DNA from 3 places in the Actinoplanes lobatus genome. Region 1 is predicted to be linked to each of the others. Evidence: predicted binding sites of a transcription regulator. Region 1 holds the regulator's gene; each other region holds the start of a gene.
What was found. Region 1 encodes HrcA, which represses chaperone genes, less so after heat shock. Its sites were predicted from a motif close to GGTTNGCACNCTCNNNNNGAGNGTGCNAACC; they were not measured.
Positions count from the first base shown of each region.

Region 2: the regulator HrcA is predicted to act here: its motif matches at 1,446-1,476, upstream of groES (co-chaperone GroES).
Region 3: the regulator HrcA is predicted to act here: its motif matches at 1,220-1,250, upstream of groL (chaperonin GroEL).

Region 1 covers NZ_JACHNC010000001.1:3,473,783-3,477,869, forward strand. The annotation lists gene hemW (radical SAM family heme chaperone HemW) at 1-1,168, shown strand, start outside; gene BJ964_RS16170 (DUF4870 domain-containing protein) at 1,172-1,639, opposite strand; gene hrcA (heat-inducible transcriptional repressor HrcA) at 1,769-2,794, shown strand; gene dnaJ (molecular chaperone DnaJ) at 2,829-3,965, shown strand.
Region 2 covers NZ_JACHNC010000001.1:2,929,792-2,933,878, reverse strand. The annotation lists gene ybaK (Cys-tRNA(Pro) deacylase) at 1-143, opposite strand, end outside; gene BJ964_RS13615 (class I SAM-dependent methyltransferase) at 197-1,384, opposite strand; gene groES (co-chaperone GroES) at 1,599-1,913, shown strand; gene groL (chaperonin GroEL) at 1,986-3,638, shown strand; gene BJ964_RS13600 (ABC transporter ATP-binding protein) at 3,706-4,087, opposite strand, start outside.
Region 3 covers NZ_JACHNC010000001.1:1,756,558-1,760,644, reverse strand. The annotation lists gene BJ964_RS07935 (GNAT family N-acetyltransferase) at 1-315, opposite strand, end outside; gene BJ964_RS07930 (hypothetical protein) at 398-1,141, shown strand; gene groL (chaperonin GroEL) at 1,441-3,063, shown strand; gene BJ964_RS07920 (glycerol-3-phosphate dehydrogenase/oxidase) at 3,198-4,087, shown strand, end outside.

The DNA.
Region 1 (4,087 bases):
ACCCGACGACGGGTCGCTCCCCGACGAAGCCACCCGTGAGGTCGGCAAGGACGGGTTCGCCGTCTACGTCCACGTGCCGTTCTGCGCCAGCCGCTGCGGCTACTGCGACTTCAACACGTACACGGCGAGCGAACTGGGCGGCGGGGCGAGCCGCGAGGAGTACGCCGACACCGTCCTGGCCGAGCTGGCCCTGGCCGCCCGGGTGATCGAGCCGGGCCGGGTGGACACCGTCTTCGTCGGCGGCGGCACACCCACCCTGCTGCCGGCCGGCGACCTGGCCCGGATCCTGGAGGGCATCGACCGCACCTGGGGCCTGGCCCCCGGCGCCGAGGTGACCACCGAGGCCAACCCGGAGTCGGTGGACCCGGCCTACCTCCGGGAACTCCGCCGCGGCGGCTTCACCCGGATCTCGCTGGGCATGCAGTCGGCCGCCGAGAACGTGCTGCGGGTCCTGGACCGCAGGCACACCGCCGGGCGGGCGCCGCGGGCCGCCGCCGAGGCCCGGGAGGCCGGGTTCGAGCACGTCAACCTCGACCTGATCTACGGCACGCCGGGGGAGAGCCCGGAGGACTTCGCGGCCTCGCTGGACGCCGTGATCGGCGCCGGGGTGGATCACGTCAGCGCGTACGCCCTGATCGTCGAGGACGGCACCCGGATGGCCGGCCGGATGCGCCGGGGCGAGCTGCCGTACCCCTCGGACGACGTGGCGGCCGACCGCTACCTGGCCGCCGAGGCCGCGCTGAGCCAGGCCGGTCTCACCTGGTACGAGGTGTCCAACTGGGCGCAGCCGGGCGGGGAGTGCCGGCACAACCTGCTGTACTGGACCGGCGCCGACTGGTGGGGTCTCGGGCCGGGCGCGCACAGCCACGTCGGCGGGGTCCGCTGGTGGAACGTGAAGCACCCGGTGACGTACGCGAAACGCCTGGCCGCCGGGACCTCGCCGGGACACGCCCGGGAGACGCTGAGCGGTGACGACCGGCACATGGAGGACGTCATGCTCCGGGTCCGGCTGCGCGAGGGCATCCCGCTGGACCGGGTCGACGCCACGGGAGCCGCGCGGGCCATGGCGGACGGGCTGCTCGAGCCGGGGGCGTACGACGACGGCCGCCTCGTGCTCACGCTGCGCGGCCGCCTGCTGGCCGACGCGGTCATCCGTGACGTGGTGTGAGTCTCACCTGATGAAGCGCGCGCTCAGCGGATAGTTGAACGGCTCGTTGTTGGCCGCCTTCACACCGGCGACGACACCCAGGATGGTGGCGATGAGCCAGGCCGCGCCGACGATGAAGACGCCCACCCCGACGCAGATGAGCACGCTGCCGACCAGGCCGATGATGCCCCAGAGCAGCTGGAAGTTGAGCGCCTTGACGGCCTCCTCCCGCACGTACGGTGAGGTGTTCCCGCGAGCCAGCAGGGCGACCAGCGGCGCGATCCAGCCGAAGAACGTGCCGCCGAAGAACGCGCCGGCCGCCCCGCCGAAGTGCGCCACCAGGATCCAGGTGCGTTCGTCGCCGGCGGTGGACGGCGGCTTGTAGCCGTAGCCGTACCCCGGAGGCGGGTTGTAGGGAGGCGGCGGATATCCGCCCGGCGGCTGATAGCGGGCGGTCGGGTCGTCGTCCGGTGGGCGGGGCTGTTCTGTCATGAAAGACACGCTAGGACCCGCTATCGAGCCGGTCGACGACCGGGCAGGTACTTTCGATCATCGCGCTGCCGCCCCCGGCGACGTAGACTGGCACTCTATTAGCGGGAGTGCCAGAGGGGGAGGGGTCATATGAGTCTGGATGACCGCAAGCTCGAGGTGCTCCGGGCGATCGTCGAGGACTACGTCGACACCCAGGAGCCGGTCGGCAGCAAGGCCCTGGTGGACCGGCACAAGCTCGGCGTCTCTCCGGCCACCGTGCGTAACGACATGGCGGTGCTGGAGGAGGAGGGCTACATCCGGCAGCCGCACACCAGCGCCGGGCGCGTCCCCACCGACGCCGGCTACCGGCTCTTCGTCGACCGGCTCACCCGGATCAAGCCGCTCAGCCCGGCCGAGCGCCGCGCGATCGAGCGCTTCATGGTCGGCGCCGTCGACCTGGACGACGTGGTGCACCGCACGGTCCGCCTGCTGGCCCAGCTCACCCGCCAGGTCGCCGTCGTCCAGTACCCGAGCCTCTCCCGTTCCTCGGTGCGCCATCTGGAGCTTGTGCCGATCTCCACCACCCGCCTGATGCTCGTGATGATCACCGACACCGGCCGGGTCGAGCAGCGCCTCGTCGAGATGCCCGGCCCGGTGCACGACGGCGACGTGTGGGACCTGCGCCGTCGCGTCAACGAGAAACTCTCCGGTCAGCGGCTCGCCGACACCCCGCCCCTGGTGCAGCGGCTGGTCGACGAGTGTGACGATCCCGAGCGACGGGCCACGATGGCGTGCCTCGCGTCGGTACTCTTGGAGACCCTCGTCGAGCGGAGTGAGGAGCGCCTCGCCCTCGCCGGGACGGCCAACTTGACACGTGGCGGTGTGCTGGACTTCCAGGGCACGCTACGGCCCGTCCTCGAGGCTCTCGAGGAGGAGGTGATCCTGCTGAAGCTCATCGGCGACCTGGAGCCCCGGACCACCCGGGTCCGGATCGGTGACGAGAACGAGATCGACAACCTGCGGTCGGCGTCCGTGGTGAGCAGCGGTTACGGACCGGGCACCACGATCGTTGGTGGGCTCGGCGTGCTGGGGCCCACCCGGATGGACTACCCCGGCACTATCGCTACCGTTCGTGCAGTGGCACGCTACGTTGGCGACCTGTTGGCACAGAATTGACGGATTCGCGCAGACATTGAGGACTCCAAACCCCGTGGCCAAGGACTATTACGGAATTCTCGGTGTGAGCCGGGAGGCAACCGACGACGAGATCAAGCGCGCCTACCGCAAACTCGCTCGGCAGTACCACCCGGACGTCAACCCGGATCCGGAAGCGCACGACAAGTTCAAAGAGATCAACGCGGCGTACGAGGTCCTCTCCGACGACCAGAAGCGCCAGATCGTCGATCTCGGCGGTGACCCGCTCGCGCCCGGTGGCGGCATGCCCGGCGGCGCCGGCGGCGCCGGCCCGTTCGTCGGCTTCCAGGACATCATGGACGCCTTCTTCGGCACGGCCGCCGGTGGCGGCTCCCGGGGCCCGCGCCCGCGCACCCGTCCCGGCGCCGACGCCATCCTGCGTCTCGAGCTGGACCTGGTGGAGACCGCCTTCGGGGTGGAGGCGCCGATCACCGTCGACACCGCGGTGCTCTGCACCCAGTGCTCCGGCGCCGGCACCGCGCCCGGCACCCACCTGGCCACCTGCGACGTCTGCGCGGGCCGCGGCGAGGTCCAGTCGGTGCAGCGCACCTTCCTCGGCCAGGTCGTCTCGGCGCGCCCCTGCCAGAACTGCCAGGGCCACGGCACGGTCATCCCGAGCCCCTGCCCGACCTGCGCCGGCGACGGCCGGATAAGGACACGCCGCTCGCTCACCGTCAAGATCCCGGCGGGCGTCGAGGACGGCATGCGGATCCGCCTGGCCCAGCAGGGCGAGGTCGGCCCCGGCGGCGGCACCGCCGGCGATCTCTACGTGGAGATCCACGAGCGGCCGCACGACGTCTACTCGCGCAAGGGCGACGACCTGCACTGCCGGGTCACCCTGCCGATGACCGCGGCCGCGCTCGGCACCCGGATGACCATCAAGACCCTCGACGGCGAAGAGAACATCGAGGTCAAACCGGGCACCCAGCCAGCCAGCACGCTGCGTATCCGCGGCAAGGGCGTCCCGCACCTGCGCGGCCAGGGCCGCGGTGAGCTCTTCGTGCACCTCGACGTCAAGACGCCGACCAAGCTCACCGCCGACCAGGAGCGCATGCTGCGCGAATTCGCCAAGACCCGCGGCGAGGACGTGGCCGAGCTCTCCAAGCAGGGCGGCTTCTTCAGCCGGATGCGCGACGCCTTCAACGGCCACTGAGAGTTACGCACCCGACCACCCGGCGCTGTCCCCGGCAAGATCAAATTCAAGATCATGTCGTAGCCGGGTGGTGGGTGCGGACCGTCGCTCCCGCCGAGGACCGGGCGGTGGCGAGCTGGCCG
Region 2 (4,087 bases), 540 kb from region 1:
TGCGGCTCGACCCCGAGAGCCTGCGCCACCAGCGCCCCGTACTGCGGGGCGTCCGGCGACACGTCGTACGGATGCAGGGTGTGCGCCACCCGCTCCGCGGTGAGCAAGGCGGTGGCCGGCGTGCCGGCCGCTTTCTTGACCATGCGCGGCACGGTACTACCGCGGCCGATCTCCGCGCACGTCCGATTCCGACCTGTTACGCCGTTGTTGTCAGGAGCGCCGTGGGAGCCCCGTCCACCCGGGTCAGCAGCAGGCCCGCCGTGTTCGGACCGGACAGCTTGAGATCCTTGCGCAACTGGTCGGGCACCAGCGCAGAGCCCCGCTTGCGGATCTCCAGCACCCCGACGCCACGCTCGCGCAGCAGCGCCCGCAGCCGTTTGAGCGAGAACGGCAGCACGTCGGTCACCCCGAGGCGGCGGGCGAACGGCGTGTCCACCGGCTCGTCGGTGTAGACGTAGGCGATCTCCGGGTCGGCCAGCCACCCGCCCACGCTCGCGGCGAACTCGGCCACCAGGTGCGAGCGGATCACCGCCGGGTCGAGGTCGTAGATCCAGGCGCCGACCGGGCCGACCGGCGCCCGTTCCAGGCCCGAGCCGGTCAGTCCGGTCACCTCGGAGCCGTTGATCAGGGTGGCCCGGCGCTGCGCGGACGCCAGCGGGCCGCACCAGAAGGCCGCCTCGACCAGGTTGCCGCCGACACTGACCCACTCCCCCTCGGCGCCCGGCGGCAGCAGGCCGTGGTCGATGCCGGGCGCCAGTTTCAGCACCGTGCGGGGCACCCGTACGGGCAGGCCGGCGATGAAGTCCCACGGCGGCGAGTAGGCCTTCGGGTCGAACACCCGGCCGCGACCGGCCTGACGGCGGGCCGGGTCGGCGAAGACCGCGTCGTACCGCTCGACCTCGACCGTGGTGGCGTCCGCACACTCCACGGTGATCCGGCCGGACAGCCCGGCGGCCTCGGCGTTCGCGGCGGCCAGGGCGGCGGTCAGCGGGTCGGCGTCCACGGCGTACACGGAGATGCCGTGCCGGGCCGCCGCCAGCGCGTCGGAGCCCAGCCCGCACCCCAGATCGGCGAGGGTCCCGACGCCGGCGGCGGCGAGCCGCGCCGCCCGCCGGTCCGCGACGGCCGAGCGTGTCGCCTGCTCCAGCCCGGCCCGGGTGAAGAACATCGCGGCGGCGTCCGCGCCGAACTTGCCTGCGGCGCGCTCACGCAAACTAGCCTGGGTCAAGGCGGCCGCGGCGAGTTCCGCGCCGAAGCCCCGGGCCCGCATGGCCGAGGCCGCGGCGAGCGGCTCACCGCCGGTCACCTCGGCCGCCACGGCCAGGGCTTTCGACCCCTCCGGGGTCCGCAACAGTTGCAACAACTCAGGTGTCACGTAAGGCATTCTCCCTGGCGTGACAGGTTGGCACTCTGGTTGACGGAGTGCTAGTTCCGGCATAGTCTCCGGTTAGCACTCTCACCATGAGGGTGCCAGCCGCCCGGCCCGTCCGTGCGGTTAGGCACCAGGCGGACCGGCACCCGCGACGACGGCCCCGCCCGGTGGCATGAGGCATTGACCGGCCTGGTTCAAGGCCGGCGAAACCTGTACCCAGGAGGGTATGCCCGTGACTACCGCGACCAAGGTTGCGATCAAGCCGCTCGAGGACCGCATCGTGGTCCAGGCGAACGAGGCTGAGACCACGACCGCCTCCGGCATCGTGATCCCCGACACCGCCAAGGAGAAGCCCCAGGAGGGCACCGTCCTCGCCGTCGGCCCCGGCCGGATCGACGACAAGGGCAACCGCGTCCCGCTCGACGTCAAGGTCGGCGACGTTGTTCTCTACTCGAAGTACGGCGGCACCGAGGTCAAGTACGCCGGCGAGGAGTACCTGGTGCTCTCCGCCCGCGACGTCCTCGCGGTCATCGAGAAGTAAGACCTAACCGTCTGTGCAGGCGCCCTGTTCCGATTCTCGGGGCAGGGCGCCCGTGCGTGAAGGGACCAATACATGGCGAAGATCCTCAGCTTCTCTGACGACGCCCGGCACCTCCTGGAGCACGGCGTCAACACGCTCGCCGACACGGTCAAGGTCACCCTCGGGCCGCGCGGACGCAACGTCGTCCTGGACAAGAAGTTCGGCGCTCCCACGATCACCAACGACGGCGTGACCATCGCCAAGGAGATCGAGCTCACCGACCCGTACGAGAACCTCGGCGCGCAGCTCGTCAAGGAGGTGGCGACCAAGACCAACGACGTCGCCGGTGACGGGACCACCACGGCGACCGTTCTCGCGCAGGCGCTGGTCCGCGAGGGCCTGCGCAACGTGACCGCGGGCGCCAACCCGATCGGCCTCAAGCGGGGCATGGACCAGGCCGCCGAGGCCGTGTCCAAGGCGCTGCTGGCCAAGGCCGTCGAGGTCGCCGACCACAAGGCGATCGCCAACGTCGCCACCATCTCGGCGCAGGACGCGAACATCGGCAAGCTGATCGCCGACGCGATGGACCGGGTCGGCCGCGACGGTGTGATCACCGTCGAGGAGGGCTCGGCGCTGCAGACCGAGCTCGAGGTGACCGAGGGTCTCCAGTTCGACAAGGGCTTCATCTCGCCGAACTTCGTGACCGACGCCGAGTCGCAGGAGGCGGTGCTGGAGGACGCGCACATCCTCATCACCACCCAGAAGATCTCCAGCATCGAGGAGCTGCTTCCGCTGCTGGAGAAGGTTCTCCAGACCGGCAAGCCGCTGCTGATCGTCGCGGAGGACGTCGAGGGCCAGGCCCTGTCCACCCTGGTGGTCAACTCGCTGCGCAAGACCATCAAGGTCGCCGCGGTGAAGGCGCCCGGTTTCGGTGACCGCCGCAAGGCGATCCTCCAGGACCTGGCGATCGCCACCGGTGGCGAGCTGATCGCCCCCGAGCTGGGCTACAAACTCGACCAGGTCGGCATCGAGTCGCTGGGCAGCGCCCGGCGGATCGTCGTCGACAAGGAGAACACCACGATCGTCGACGGCGGCGGCAACTCGTCCGACGTCGCCGACCGGGTCGCGCAGATCCGCAAGGAGATCGAGGCGTCCGACTCCGACTGGGACCGTGAGAAGCTCGCGGAGCGGCTGGCCAAGCTCTCCGGCGGCATCGCGGTGATCAAGGTCGGCGCGGCCACCGAGGTCGAGATGAAGGAGCGCAAGCACCGCATCGAGGACGCCATCGCGGCGACCAAGGCGGCCGTCGAGGAGGGCACCGTCCCGGGCGGCGGCGCCGCTCTCGCGCAGGTCGCCAAGGAGCTCGAGGGCAACCTGGGCCTCAGCGGCGAGGAGGCGCTCGGCGTCGGCATCGTCCGCAAGTCGCTGGTCGAGCCGCTGCGCTGGATCGCGCAGAACGCCGGCCACGACGGCTACGTCGTGGTGGGCAAGGTCGACGAGCTGGGCTGGGGCCACGGCCTCAACGCGGCCACCGACGAGTACGTCGATCTGGCCGCGGCCGGCATCATCGACCCGGTGAAGGTGACCCGCAACGCGGTCTCCAACGCCGTCTCGATCGCCGGTCTCCTGCTGACCACCGAGAGCCTCGTGGTGGAGAAGCCGGCCGAGGCGGCTCCGGCCGCCGGTGGCGGGCACGGCCACAGCCACGGTCACGGGCACGGCCACCAGCACGGTCCGGGCTTCTGACCGGGTCAAGCTTCGGTGTGAAGGGCGCGCTCTCCGGGGCGCGCCCTTTTCCTTTCCGGGGTACGGACTACGCGTGCTCGGAGATCTCGGCCGGCTCGGTGCCGCCCTGCCAGGACCGCCACAGCGCCGCGTAGGCCCCGCCCGCCGCCACCAGCTCGTCGTGCGGCCCCAGCTCGGTGATCCGCCCGTCCTCCACGACGGCGACCCGGTCCGCGTCGTGCGCCGAGAAGAGCCGGTGCGCGATGGCCACCACGGTCCGCCCGCTGACCACCGCGGCCAGCGAGCGCTCCAGATCCCGGGCGGCCCGCGGATCCAGCATCGCGGTGGCCTCGTCGAGCACCAGGGTGTGCGGGTCGGCGATCACCAGCCGGGCCAGCGCCACCTGCTGCGCCTGGGCCGGGGAGAGCGGATGCCCGCCGGCGCCGACGACCGTGTCCAGCCCGTCCGGC
Region 3 (4,087 bases), 1.7 Mb from region 1:
CCCGAGGATCTTGCCGCCCCGGTACGCCGGAGTCAGGTACACCGCGAAGATCACCGTGCAGTGTGGCTCGTCCGGCAGCACGATCCCGCCGGCGTGCCCGACCAGCGGCCCACCCGGGTCGGCGATGAACTGGGCCGTCTCGAACCCCTCGGACGACTGCCGGATCCGCTGCCGGTAGCTCTCGTGCGGCCGGGCCGCCGCCTGCGCCAGGGTCTCCAGGAACGCGAGGGGGCTGTCCGCCAGCATCTCCAGCCGGAGCGCCCGCATGCGCCCGGCGTCCTCCGGGGTGACCCGGCGTACGTCCCAGTTCTCCATGGGTAATCCCTACCGCCGCGACAACCCGGTCGGCAACCGGGTTGTCGCGAAGCCGGGTGGCGGCCTGCGCCATGATTCGACGATGAACGATGGGCCCGAGGGGCTTTCCGGTATCCGGCTGCTGCGCGCCCGCCCGTGGGGGATCGCCCTGGCCGTGCTGCTCACCAGTGCCGCGTCGCTGGCGTACATGTGGGCGTGGCTGTCCCTGTTCCTGGGCTTCGGCCCGATGCCGTCGTTCGATCCGGGCGAGGCCCTGACCCGCTGGCTGGTCGTGCCGATCGCCGCGGAGATTCCGCAGACGCTGGCCCTGATCGTGATCGCGGTGCTGTCGCGGCGGCGGGTGACCGTGGGCCGGGCGCTGCTGCTGTGGATCGTCGCCGCGCTCGTCTCGACCGTGAAGAACATGCTGGACGCGGGCCTCGAGTTCGCGGTCGGCGTCCAGCTCGGCTTCGACCCGCTCGTCGTGGTGGCGATCGCCGGCGACCTGGTCGTGCTGATCGGCGTGGGCCTGCTGGCCCGGTGGCTGCTGCCGGCGCCCGGGTTCCCGGCGGTGCGGCCCGGCCGCGAGCTGACGGTGCTGATCGTTGCCTCGTTCGCCGTGACGGCGCTGAGCACGGTCTCGTTCACCGTGACGATGTTGATCGCGGACTCGTTCGTCGCGACGGCGTCCACGGCGCCCACGGCGTACGTCCTGGGGCAGGCGGCGTCCGCCGTCCTGTGGGCGGTCTTCACCGTCGGCTGGGCGGTTGCGGCGCTTGTCACGTCGGCTCCGGAGCGCTCGGAATGGTCCGGGGAGCCCGCTGAGCTGGGCTTTCAAGATCCTTAGCGGAAACCTGGGCTACCCCGGGGGTTTCGCGGGAAGATGGGGTTTCTTGCACTCGCCACCGGGGAGTGCTAAACAAGTGATTGGCACTCGCGCATGCTGAGTGCCAGCAGGTCGGGACGGTGGGGTTCCGGGCACGATGCTGCCATCGGCATCGGGGCACGGAGCCGGTCGTCGCGGGCTATCCGGCTCGGCCTGAGGACGTCACATCGCCAGGTGGTGGCGTCCACAGACTTCCTCAAAGTGCGGAGAGCGGGGCTGATGAGGCCCGGCGCCGCGGATGTCCGGGAGGACAACGCCGTATGGCCAAGATCATCGCATTCGACGAGGAGGCTCGCCGGGGCCTCGAGCGCGGTATGAACCAGCTCGCCGACGCGGTCAAGGTGACCCTCGGCCCCAAGGGCCGCAACGTGGTTCTCGAGAAGAAGTGGGGCGCCCCCACGATCACCAACGATGGTGTATCCATCGCCAAGGAGATCGAGCTCGAGGACACCTTCGAGAAGATCGGCGCCGAGCTGGTCAAGGAGGTCGCCAAGAAGACCGACGACGTCGCCGGTGACGGCACGACGACGGCGACCGTCCTGGCCCAGGCTCTGGTCCGTGAGGGTCTGCGCAACGTCGCCGCGGGCGCGAACCCGATGGCCCTGAAGCGGGGCATCGAGGCCGCCGTGGCCAGCGTCTCCGAGGCCCTCTCGCAGCTCGCGAAGGACGTGGAGACCAAGGAGCAGATCGCCTCCACCGCCTCCATCTCCGCCGGTGACTCCACGGTCGGCGAGATCATCGCCGAGGCCATGGACAAGGTCGGCAAGGAAGGCGTCATCACCGTCGAGGAGAGCAACACCTTCGGCCTCGAGCTGGAGCTCACCGAGGGTATGCGCTTCGACAAGGGCTACATCTCGGCGTACTTCATGACCGACGCCGAGCGCATGGAGGCCGTCTTCGACGACCCCTACATCCTCATCGCGAACAGCAAGATCTCCGCGGTCAAGGACCTGCTGCCGGTCCTCGAGAAGGTCATGCAGTCCGGCAAGCCGCTGGTCATCATCGCCGAGGACGTCGAGGGCGAGGCCCTGGCCACCCTGGTCGTCAACAAGGTCCGCGGCACCTTCAAGTCGGTCGCCGTCAAGGCCCCCGGCTTCGGTGACCGTCGCAAGGCCATGCTCGAGGACATCGCCATCCTCACCGGTGGCGCGGTCATCAGCGAGGAGGTCGGCCTCAAGCTCGACGCCGCCGACCTGTCGCTGCTGGGCCAGGCCCGCAAGGTCGTCATCACCAAGGACGAGACCACCATCGTCGACGGTGCCGGCAACGCCGAGCAGATCCAGGGCCGGGTCAACCAGATCCGTGCCGAGATCGAGCGCTCGGACTCCGACTACGACCGTGAGAAGCTGCAGGAGCGCCTGGCCAAGCTGGCCGGCGGTGTTGCGGTGATCAAGGTCGGCGCGGCCACCGAGGTCGAGCTCAAGGAGCGCAAGCACCGCATCGAGGACGCCGTTCGCAACGCGAAGGCGGCCGTCGAGGAGGGCATCGTGCCCGGTGGTGGTGTCGCGCTGGTGCAGGCCGGCAAGACCGCCTTCGACAAGCTGGACCTGTCGGGCGACGAGGCCACCGGTGCCAACATCGTCAAGGTCGCGCTCGACGCCCCGCTGCGTCAGATCGCCGTGAACGCCGGCCTCGAGGGCGGCGTCGTGGTGGAGAAGGTGCGCAACCTCGAGGCGGGCCACGGCCTCAACGCCGCGAACGGTGAGTACGTGGACCTGCTGGCCGCGGGCATCATCGACCCGGCCAAGGTGACCCGCTCGGCGCTCCAGAACGCCGCGTCGATCGCCGCGCTGTTCCTCACCACCGAGGCCGTCGTGGCCGACAAGCCCGAGAAGTCCCCGGCTCCGGCCGGCGCCCCGGGCGGCGGTGACATGGACTTCTGAGTCCATCAGTTCCCAACCGGAAGGCGGTCCGCTTCGGCGGGCCGCCTTCCGGCCTTCTGTGCGACGCCTCCCCAGGGGTGTGCCGGCGATATTCCCTCGCCTGGGCGACGCCTGTGGGGGCTAACCTGGGACGGATGCGTGATCCCTCCGTTTCCCGCAATTCGGCCGGCCGCCTGTCCCCGATCCGGCGCGCGGCCGACCTGCGCCGGCTGCGTGACGAGCAGTTCGACGTCCTGGTGATCGGTGGCGGCGCCACCGGCGCCGGCGCCGCGCTCGACGCCGCCTCCCGCGGCCTGAAGGTCGCCCTGGTGGAGGCGCGGGACCTGGCCGCCGGCACGTCCAGCCGCTCCAGCAAGCTGATCCACGGTGGCCTGCGCTACCTGGAGCAGCTGGAGCTGCACCTGGTCCACGAGGCGCTGACCGAGCGCGGCCTGCTGGCCACCCGGCTCGCGCCGCACCTGGTGCGCCCGGTCCCGATCCTGATCCCGCTGCCCAGCGCCGGCCTGCCCCGGCGGGCCTGGCAGCGCGGCTACTACGGGCTCGGCGTGGCCGCCTACGACGCGTTCGCCGGGATCTTCGGCACCGGGCGGGGCATGCCGCTGCACCGGCACCTCACCCGCGACGGCGCCCGGCACCTGTTCCCCAGCCTGCGGGCCGACCGGATCGCCGGGGCCATCCGCTACTACGACGGGCAGGTCGACGACGCCCGGCTGGTGACCAACCTGGCGCGGACCGCGGCCAGCCTGGGCGCCGCCGTGGTGACCAGCGCCCGGGTCACCGGTTTCGTGCGCGAGGCCCGCCAGGTGGTCGGCGTGAAGGTGCGTGACCTGGAGGCCCCGGGCTCGGAGGAGTTCGAGGTCCGGGCGCGCACGGTGGTCGCCGCCACCGGTGTGTGGAGCGACGACATGTCGCAGATGCTCAACGACGTGGGCGTCCGGCCGGGGCTGCGGGTCCGCGCCTCCAAGGGGGTGCACCTCGTGGTGCCCCGCTCGGCGATCACCGGCGAGTCCGGCCTGATCCTGCG